Regions from separate parts of the Paenibacillus sp. J22P218 genome, predicted to be linked through region 1. Evidence: riboswitches for the same ligand, from Rfam matches in the RefSeq annotation. Region 1 holds a riboswitch; the other holds the start of a gene.
What was found. Region 1 has a riboswitch for ZMP and ZTP ahead of rpiB (ribose 5-phosphate isomerase B). Riboswitches for the same ligand answer to the same signal wherever they lie in the genome.
Positions count from the first base shown of each region.

Region 2: linked by a shared signal. The riboswitch ahead of AC0YN0_RS08450 (methyltransferase domain-containing protein) and the one ahead of rpiB (ribose 5-phosphate isomerase B) in region 1 are both predicted to bind ZMP and ZTP.

Region 1 covers NZ_JBWDNL010000004.1:181,239-186,551, forward strand. The annotation lists gene AC0YN0_RS18930 (peptide ABC transporter substrate-binding protein) at 1-503, opposite strand, end outside; gene AC0YN0_RS18935 (serine hydroxymethyltransferase) at 1,023-2,270, opposite strand; gene AC0YN0_RS18940 (TIGR01440 family protein) at 2,336-2,938, opposite strand; gene rpiB (ribose 5-phosphate isomerase B) at 2,959-3,420, opposite strand; ZMP/ZTP riboswitch at 3,573-3,654, opposite strand; gene AC0YN0_RS18950 (low molecular weight protein arginine phosphatase) at 3,723-4,301, opposite strand; gene AC0YN0_RS18955 (manganese efflux pump MntP) at 4,536-5,048, opposite strand; gene AC0YN0_RS18960 (L-threonylcarbamoyladenylate synthase) at 5,167-5,313, opposite strand, start outside.
Region 2 covers NZ_JBWDNL010000001.1:1,968,209-1,973,521, reverse strand. The annotation lists gene AC0YN0_RS08465 (DinB family protein) at 1-373, opposite strand, end outside; gene AC0YN0_RS08460 (helix-turn-helix transcriptional regulator) at 441-1,388, opposite strand; gene AC0YN0_RS08455 (hypothetical protein) at 1,744-1,947, shown strand; gene AC0YN0_RS08450 (methyltransferase domain-containing protein) at 1,949-2,872, opposite strand; ZMP/ZTP riboswitch at 2,842-2,921, opposite strand; gene AC0YN0_RS08445 (AAA family ATPase) at 3,066-3,620, opposite strand; gene AC0YN0_RS08440 (winged helix-turn-helix transcriptional regulator) at 3,931-4,227, opposite strand; gene AC0YN0_RS08435 (NADPH-dependent F420 reductase) at 4,400-5,038, shown strand; gene AC0YN0_RS08430 (glycoside hydrolase family 172 protein) at 5,286-5,313, opposite strand, start outside.

The sequences.
Region 1 (5,313 bases):
GCGTCGGCATTCGTCGTCTTGCCTTCGTTGTAATCTTGAGCGCCTACGATGTAATAGAATTGGTACGCATATGTCGATCCTACAGCAGGATCAAGCGCGCGTTTCCAAGAGAATTCGAAGTCATTAGCGGTTACTGCATCGCCATTGCTCCATTTTGCATCAGAGCGAATTTTGAATGTATAAGTCTTGCCGTCTTCAGACACTTCCCACGACTCAGCCATACCTTCGACTGTGTTGCCGGATTCGTCCTTGCGTGTCAGACCTTCGTAAATACCTGTTGCTACAGTACCGGACACGTTGTCTTCCATCAGTGCCGGGTCAAGACTTGGCGGTTCGGAATGGAGGTTCATGCGGAAAGCTCTTGCTTCCTGAGTGCCCTCGGATTCACCGTTGCCGGAGTTGTTCGGGTTTGCAGGGTTGTTGTTTTTGTTGCCGCAGCCAGCCACGATGAGCGTAAGCACCAACAAAAGCGTTACATACGAAAATACTGATCTCTTTTTCACTTCATTTCCTCCCCTGATTTTGTCTCAGAAGTAATTTATTGTAACATTAAAAACGCAAAAATTAATGATTAATAATTATACAAAGTGCATAAAAATTCATTTTGCATAATTATGAATCTGAATGAATAATAAATTCATTAATTTTCACGAAAATAATATACTATTACTCTGATTTTAACGTAGAAAATATATACTAACGAATATTACATTGTCAACAACCTAAAAATTGGCACGTCAGCTTTTTGTCAGAAACGATTTTGCTGGAAATTCGACAAATCCCTTGTCGCATATAGGATGCTACAAATTTCAAAAAATACACTTGCGGTAAATTTTACTTTAAAAAATTTTTTATCGGTGCTTACAAATCGTTTGTAAATAGCTTTTGGATACTTGAATAAACATGCATGCTTTCGGTCATACCATGCATGAAAAAAAGCCCGTGACATCGACTTCGCGTCGATACACGGGCTTTTGATCGTTTTTTATACAAACGATTGTATATAGATACTGTATAGCGTATTAGTAAGTCATTCCAGGGTAAAGCGGGAATTTAGCTGTCAGGTCACGAACCATGCCGCGCGCTTTCTCAAGAACAGCTTGATCCTCCGTATTTTTCAATACAAGGGCAATCACTTCTGCAATAACTTTCATTGCGTCTTCATTCATTCCGCGAGCTGTAGCCGCTGGCGTACCTACACGGATACCGCTAGTTACGAACGGGCTCGTTGGATCGAAAGGAATAGCATTTTTGTTAACCGTGATGCCAACTTCATCCAATACATGCTCAGCCACTTTACCTGTAACGCCAAGATTACGCGTGTCGATCAACATCAAGTGGTTATCCGTTCCTCCGGATACGATGTTGATTCCGCGGGACAACAATTCTTCGGAAAGAACTTTAGCGTTCTTCACGACGTTTTGTGCATATTGCTTAAAGGAAGGCTGAAGCGCTTCGCCGAAAGCGACTGCTTTTGCCGCGATAATATGCATAAGCGGTCCGCCTTGGGAACCTGGGAATACCGCTTTATCGATAGCAGCAGCCCACTCTTTGCGACAAAGAATCATACCGCCGCGTGGTCCGCGAAGCGTCTTGTGCGTCGTTGTCGTTACGAAGTGCGCATGCGGCACCGGGCTCGGGTGAAGACCTGCAGCTACAAGGCCTGCGATGTGTGCCATATCAACCATGAACAATGCGCCTACGTCGCTTGCGATTTTGCCCAATTTTTCGAAATCGATAATACGAGGGTATGCGCTCGCGCCCGCTACGATCAAACGTGGACGGTGCTTGAAAGCAAGCTTGCGAACTTCTTCATAATCAATCGTGAAGGAGTCTTCTTGTACGCCGTAAGCTACGAAGTTGTAGAGCAAGCCGGATGCGTTAACCGGGCTGCCGTGCGTCAAGTGGCCGCCATGCGCCAGGTTCATGCCAAGAACCGTATCGCCAGGCTTAAGAGCAGCAAGGTATACAGCCATATTCGCTTGTGCGCCGGAGTGCGGCTGAACGTTCGCGTGCTCGGCACCGAACAATTCTTTCGCACGGTTGCGGGCAAGATCCTCGACGATATCGACATGCTCACAGCCGCCGTAGTAACGCTTGCTTGGGTAACCTTCCGCGTATTTGTTCGTCAATACCGAACCCATTGCCTCAAGAACAGCTTCGCTTACGATGTTCTCGGAAGCGATTAGTTCGATGTTGTCGCGTTGGCGAGTCAGCTCAAGGCCCATTGCTTTTAATACTTCCGGATCTTGCTTACGTAGATTTTCCATGTCATTAGTTCCTCCTTAGGTTTAAAAAAAGATTATATAGGTTTGAATCTTGTATCCTTATTGAATTAGTCGCATGTGCCGCTTGTCTGTTCCGGCTTCGGCACAGCTTCATCAAGCTCATACACAGCGCGAGTGCCGCCGATCAGCTTCGGTCTCGTGAACGCCATCGTAACATGGGCGCTGCCGATGCTCTTAATCGAAGGTCGAACCGGTACGGCAACGCGCTTCAAGTGCATCCCAATCAGCGTATCGCCGATATCGATGCCCGCATGTGCCGCCACGGTCTCTACGAGACACGCTCCCGGGAGCGTCCGATAAGCGAATGCGGCCATTGAACCGCCCGCCTTCGGAATCGGAACTGCCGATACAAGCTCCAGACCGAGCCGCTCAGCAACCGGCTGTTCGATGACAAGCGCGCGATTCAGATGCTCGCAGCATTGATAAACGGGATGAAATCCGATTTCCTTGCGAACAGCCTCGACACCGGCGAATATTCGCTCGGCAGCAACCAGCGTGCCTGCCGTCCCGATGCGCTGTCCAAGCACCTCGCTTGTACTAACACCTATAACGAGCAGCTGTCCAGCCGACAATCCGCCAGCCGAAGCAAGCTCCCTTATGATCGTTTCTACATTCGAAGCAATCGATTCCAGCGGATCGCGATCATTCATATATGCTTCCGTCATATCGATTACACGGATTTCGACGCAAATTGTTGTTCGATTTGAGCTAATTTATTCAATCGGCCCTGGTGGCGTTCGCCTTGCGAGAACGGCGTTTCCAACCAGATGCGAATGATTTCCTGAGCAACGCCCGGTCCGATGATTCTCTCTCCCATGGCAAGCACGTTCGTATCGTTATGCTCGCGAGTCGCCTTAGCTGAGAACAGATCATGTACAAGCGCACAGCGAATGCCCTTCACTTTATTAGCGGCAATCGACATCCCAATGCCCGTCCCGCAGATCAGAATGCCGCGATCGGCTTCTCCGTTCGCAACGAGATCACATACAGGAAGCGCGTAGTCCGGATAATCAACCGATTGACTGCAGTCGCAGCCTACATCGACAATTTCATGACCCAACGATTCAATGAAGGGCACGACAACATCCTTTAGCACATAGCCGGCATGATCGGCTCCAATTGCAATTTTCATAGGTTTTTTTGACCTCCCTCGAACTCAATTACAGTCTTATTATACCTGCATTTGTCAAGCGTAAACGGCTGATCAGGACTATAGGCTGATACACTGTTAACGACAATTCTTATGAAGACAAAAAAAGAGCATGACATGCTTGATAGCATGTTGCTCTTTGCCCAGGCGACCGGCCGTATGATCCGATGCTCCACCGTGGTTAGCCCACTTCCGTCGCCAGTTACATCGGAAACCTAATTTGTCTTTTCATCATAGCCGATAAACGACAAAAAATCAATTGCAAACACCTAAGGCGAATCGAATTATCGCTTGGAAATCTTATCAAGCAGACGGACAAGCGCCGTCTCGATTTCCTGCGCGCAGCTAGCATATAAAGCAAAGGAGCCGCCGAACGGATCGGCGATGTCGAAGTCGGGAATGCGCCGTTCCAGCTCAAGCAGACGCGTTCGTTCCAAGGACGTGAGCTGCTGGCCAAGAGCCTGCTTCATATGCATGTCCGTATAAAGTCCTTCAAGCTCCTCGATATCGGCAAGGACACGCTCGTCTATGTTCGTGTACTCCTTAAGCGTGTAAGTCTTGTCAACCGCTTCCGGAAACCATTGAAGCAGTCCTCTCTTATGTCCGGAGGTCATCGTCAATATAAGATCTGCCCATTCAACCGCTTCCGAAGTCATCGCTCTGGAAGATCCTTTATGATCGATCTCGCGTTCGCGAAGCGTCTCCAGCGCATGTTTGGAAACGGGAAGTCCGTCAACCGTCGATACGCCTGCGGAACGAACGGCAACCGTAATCCCTCTCATTTGCGCCATTCGTTTCAGCATCGCTTCCGCCATCGGGGAGCGACATGTATTGCCTGTACATACGAATAAAATACGTTTCATGCCTGCTGCCTCCTTATCATGTCGCGTCAAGGTGAAACGACTATCGCCGATTTTGGCGGCAAAAGCTAATTTTAAAAGATTTTATAAAAACTAATATTCCATTCGTTTCATACAAAACGCAAAGTGCAGCCGCATTGTGCAATTCGCACAAACTTACAGCACATTCACTTAACTAAATAGTACCGAAAAAGACCGTTTACGTCCAGCCTCGTTAGCATGGAGAGGCATGTCCTGTCAGAAGATGAACAAAATACCGAAGACGAATAAAATAGCACCGCCGAGCGCTTCTCCATACTCGCCTAGATCTGCGCTTACTTTCCGTCCAAGCATCAGCCCCATTATCGACATTAAGCCGCCGAAAAGGCCGAACAGCAATACCGTCAGCCATATATCCGCCGCAAACATGCCAAGCGTAATGCCCACGGAAAACGAATCGATGCTCACGCTAAGCGCGAATACGAGCAAGCCCCAAGTGGTGCGGTGATCGAATGACGTTACGGCATCGCCCCGCAATGAGCTGTATATCATATGTCCGCCAAGCAGCAGTAACAGAATACCTGCCGCGGTCGTAGCCACACTGCCAAGGAGCCCGCTTACGAACTGCCCCATCACGATGCCGCCAAGCGGCATGATGATATGAAACAAGGCAATGACCGAGCTAAGCTTCAAAATATCTTTGATCCGTATGCCTCTCAAACCGATACCGAGCCCTAACGAAAAAGCATCAAATCCTAACGCTACAGCCATGATAAGCAGCGTCACAAATTGTCCTGCATGCAAATCAGCCTCGACCACAGCCTATCTCCTCCATGTCCGTCACATTCTATACCAAACATATGCGAACAAGTGGACAAACAGACTACAATCATTGCAATCGAATAATTCGATTTCCTGCGGCTTTCGCCATACGGTTCATAAGCGCTTCACCGATTCCGTGCTCAGGGGCGCATTCGGCCCAGATGCGCTGTACCTTCGCAGCATCGAATTCACGCAGCGCGGCGTACAAGCGATG
Region 2 (5,313 bases), on a different contig from region 1:
TCCGTTCCACTACGCCACGAAGGCCTTCCATCAGCTGCTCCTTACTATCCGGTTGCTGCGGTGTGTACTGCGGCGAAGCCGGGACTCGAATCCGAATGGGCGGAAAGCTTCCAAGCTCGAACGCGGCTCTCCCATTCTCTGTTTTTTCCCCCGTGTTCCCCAGGACAGCCGCGCTTCCGTTTAAACATTGGTCAACATTATGCAGATGCATGAATTGAGCCGACTGAATCAAATGCATATACATTTGCCCAATCGACCATTCCTCCTCGTTAGGTTTTGCAAGTAATTGCTCCATATTGAGGTTTTCCAGTTCAACTAAATATCCTCCAACCGTCACCTCAAACGCCTGCAATGCTTCCGCTGTACTTCTCATTTAACAACACTCCTCATTCATCTTGGGTATAACCCCAGTATAAAAAAACGCTACTGACAACAGCATGTCAGTAGCGTTTAAAAATTTTTTCTGCCTCTTCCCGAATCCGTCGGCGTAAAGACTCTGGTTCCAGAACCTCGACGTCTCCTCCCCAGCTGAGGATAAGGTGCAACAGTTCCTCCGGCGTTCGAACGCGAAAATGGAACCAAACTCCGTCAGCCCGCTCTTCGACCGCTTCCGTATAAAAGTTAGCGGTTTCGGCAATTTTATCGGCCTTTTCTGGATTGGCTCGAACCAGTACGCGTTCGTTGCGGTCGTCCGGCGGACGGTAATGGCTTAAGTTAAAGCCAATCGGCATTGCAAAGTGTTTATCCAGAACGACTAGCTCAGTCATTCTCGACAAACGGAAATGGCGGATATCCTGCCGCAGGTCGCAGTGCCCGATCAAAATCCAATTACCTTCAACGAGCGACAGTCCGTATGGAGAGACCTCACGCATACTCTTTCGATTGCCGTCCGTCTCCGGCATATTTTTCTGGTATGAAATCCTTAGTTTTCGCCGTTCCAAAATCGCGCGCCGTGCTTGTCCGAGATAGTCTTTTTCCCTCAAGCCGGTTACCGCTTCGCTAGCTTGAAGAAGCTTCATGGTTTCCCGAACGCGCATCGACTCATCGCGCACTGCTTCGGGTAAAATAGCTTCAATTTTGTGTCGAGCCGCCTTAGCTATATTTCCATAATCACCATCCAACCGCTGCTCAATAAAATCTGTACCCATGAGCAGGGTTACCGCCTCTTCAGCCGAAAACCCGACTGGTGGAAGAAAATACCCCTCCATCAGGGAATAACCCTGTCCGGGGGCTCCCAATATTGGAATCCCCATTTCGCTAAGGGCTTGAATATCTCTATAGATTGTCCGCACGCTCGTCTCAAATAAAGCAGCCATATCTTCTGCTCTCAATATCTTGCTTCGTTGCAGTTCCAGCAATATGGCGAGTTGCCGGTCGGTTTTGTTCATTTTCGTTCCCCCGCTGAGCCATCATCCAAGTTCATTTTTATTTATTCTAACACAGTAAGCTACCCAACTATAAAATTGGAACTATCCTGTGAGCGAAACGAAGGGCTACCACATTGGCAGCCCTTTCGATGTTCCACTATCGTCTCCCGTTAGCTTAATAAATCGTGGCTTCCTGGGAATTGTGTCTTTTGACACGCGTCAGCTATAAGTCTCTAGACACCCATTAACACGCAATTATTTTTTGTAACATTTGTTTAATGAGGACTTCATTCCTATTCATTTGCGACCGATATAAAGAATAATGATTCATTAGCGCGACTATAGTCATGAAATATCAGGAAAGAAGGGTTGCTTTATGAGAATAATTCACCGCAAGCCGATCAACGCTACTTTGCTTCAAGCAGGCATTAGGACTCGTTCTTCGAATTTCGCCGCAACGGCAGCCATAGAGAACAGATCGACGAAGCGCAGAGGAAAATTTACGACCGGCATGATTAATGGAGCGCTTTTGGTTGTGCCATTCTGGCTTTTGATCGCCTGGTTGATTTTTCACAACTAAGCTACAGTTCCCCGTTAGTTAAATACTTCTTCCCAAATGAATACATAAATGAACAGGAATCAAAACGGTGTCGATATTGACAATACGCTGGAATGATGTTGTTTACAATCTCCACTCGTTCATCCTCTGACATCAATCCAGCGGTGACCAAACGCCTCGCTTCATCATTTCCTAAAGCAAAGCGAAGTAGAATTGGCATTTCCACAGTCTCATCATTTTTCAATAGAAAGTCACTGGTCTGGATGATTACTTTTACGTCCTGCAGGTTTTCGGTTACAAAATACGAATATAGCTTTCTGCCTATTGTACGGTCAGTGCCCTGTATACGCGCGTATTCGATATGCGCATTGACTAATGTGGACAACTCTCGCCCGAACGGATGAAACACTTGGGTACCATCATCAATCTCAACAGCACAAACCACACCGCCAGGCTTGCATACCCTAACCATTTCTCTTACAATTTCGTGTGGGTGTGTATTGTGCATTAAAACAAGCCGTGTATAAACAAAATCAAATGTGTTGTCATTAAACGGTAGAATGTTAGCGTTTCCGTGGACGAATTGAATTCCCTGAATACCTAATGGCTTTTTTTGTGCTGCTTCTAGAATTGTTTCGCTGTTATCGATGCCGATAAAAGAGGCGTCGGGTAAATACTTTGAGAATAACTCAATCATGGCTCCAGTACCGCACCCTACATCTAAAACATTTTTGGCTCCGTATAGACCGTTTTCAAACAATAAACGGATAAGTGTTTCTGAGTGACTATCCACGTTTTCTGTTAATCTCTGGATTTCTGATACTCTTTTTTCTTGCTCGAAATGGTCGAATTGATATGATGTATTCATCCCATATGCCTCCTTAAATGAAAAGAGGCAAAGAGGGATATCCCCTTTACCTCTGCCCAGGCGTACGGCGGTATGAATATGTGCTCCCTCGTGGTTATCCACGTTTACGCCAGTTACACATACCAGAAATTTACTTAATTATAGTCTGAATATTGAAATTAAAGCAAGGAGAATTATTGCGTTATCCTGCCCGTTACTTCAATGAAAAAAAGCAGCCGATCTTAGGGACCTGCTGCCGTTCATGTCCTAGTTGAGGTAATGTTGTAATATCCTATTCACCAAAAATTTTCCTGCTTAGTTCCTTAATGGAGGGGGTGTATTCTCCTAAAGTGTTAATATTGAATATGGGGACGTCGATCCGGGGTTCCTCGTAAGGGCTCACGCTAGGTTCAATTCCTTTTCTGGCCATGTCGACTCCCTTATCGCCATGGAAGTACTCTCGCAGTGGGTTGTCCAGCCCCCTGCGGACAAACCTGTCAAGCGCGATCTTTTCGTCAACCTTGCAAATCAACAGATAGACCCTCGCCTTTCCCATGAACTGTTCAAGCATGGTCGACCATATCCTATGCTGGAACGCTGCTTCAGCAATCACTGACACGTTGTTGGTTATCAGCCCCATGAGCGTATCAAAGAATATTCCCGTGGCCGTTTTATTGGCTTCCTCCGGAAGCTCGTTATGTCTTTTGCCGAAGGTATGTACATACCCTTCCTTAATCTGATCCCGGCTGATTACTGGCATAAAAATCTCATTACTAAGCTCCTTAGAAATTGTTGTTTTCCCTGAACCTGGCCTACCGGTGACAACGATTAAATAAGGCTTTGACATATGTTTCTCTCCTCATGTCGTAATAAAATGATAAATAATTACCAATTTTGTGTATAGTATCATTACAAATTAGATTCTCAGTACAAAAATAACTAGCTTTATTTTAATGAAAAATGGAGCAGCTGCTGTCGCATCTACTCCATGGTACGTTGTACTAAAGTTCTCGGTTAGTTTAAACTCATTTAAATAAAATCTTCCCTCGTAGCCCAAGAAATGCCCCAGATGTATTTTTAGTGCTATCGTTACTCGTGCAGGATGTCTTTCTAAGTTATTATTTCAAGTATTACTAGTAAGAACGCTTATTACAATCTTAACTACTGAACTCCGGTTTATTCGTTAAGATGTGCTCCTCGCCCCACTCGCTCATTTTATCAAGAAATACAATCATAGATCTTCCTAGCGAAGTCAACATATATTCTACTCGTGGTCGAGGTTCAGGATATGATTTTCTTTCAATGATTCCATCACGCTCAAGTTCGCGAAGCTGTTCCGTTAGTATTTTTTTCGATATAGATGGTAAATGCCTCAGTATTTCGCTATAACGCACAGGTTTGTTATTTTTAAATAAGTATCGATAGATCGGAATTTTCCATCTCCCACTTAACATCGTAAATACAACTTCTACCGGACACTCATTTAATTCGACAGGCATTCGCACACCACACTTTTACCAATATTATAACCCATATATTCAATCGTGCGGTTGGATACATTAAAGTGCCTTATTGTTCATTATTGATAAAGTTCATATAATCACTCGTAGTGAGGAGGGAATGAATATGAACATTGGAATTGTTGGTGCAGGAAATGTAGGTAAAATATTAGGGGAGGGATTTGTTAAATCAGGTCATCGTGTTTTAATCAGCAACCGAGAACCTCATCACTCGAAGCATATTTCTTGGAAGCAAGAGGCAGGCGATTCTGTGGGCATTGCTTCATTTGATGAAGCCGCACGGTTTGGCGAGATCATTATTATAGCACTCCCTTGGTCCTGTATAAAAGATGTTCTCGAAACCATCGATCCGGCCTATCTAAGAAACAAGACGATCATTGATGTAAGCAACGCCGTACATTTTGATAACGGCCCACGCTTACTCCTTCAAGATACTTCGACAGGGGTAATAGTCCAAAAGTTATTGCCGGAAAGCAATGTTGTGAAAACACTCAATACAGTCAGCGACAAAATCATGATCCATCCAAATTTTAAAGAAGGTTCGCCAATCATGTTTATGTGTGGAAACGATAATTCATCTAAAGATCAGGTCAGAGCTCTGCTTAAAGATATTGGTTGGACAACGGTCGTTGACTTAGGTGACATACGGCAAAGCCTTCTACAGGAATCGATCATGCTTGCATGTGTGATTAGCGAAATTAACTTACAGTCGCCAGGCTCTGCATTTGCTTTGTTAAGTCATTAACTACTTTTCCCCACCCTAATGGGGGCTGCCGATATCGTTCCGCGGTACCCCCATATTGGACAAATATTGAACTAATCGTTCCTCGTTAACAAGTTAACCGTTGCAGTTCTTGTCTTTACAAATATCCCATTATAAGTGTAACCGTAGGCTTCTATAACGGTTGGTATGAGTGCTTTCTTTATTACGTTTATATAGTTCATACTTGTGTGGAGGCACATAGTAAGCCTTCTGACAGCTTCCTAAAATGTTATTTCCCTTTATCGGCAGGCTTCGGC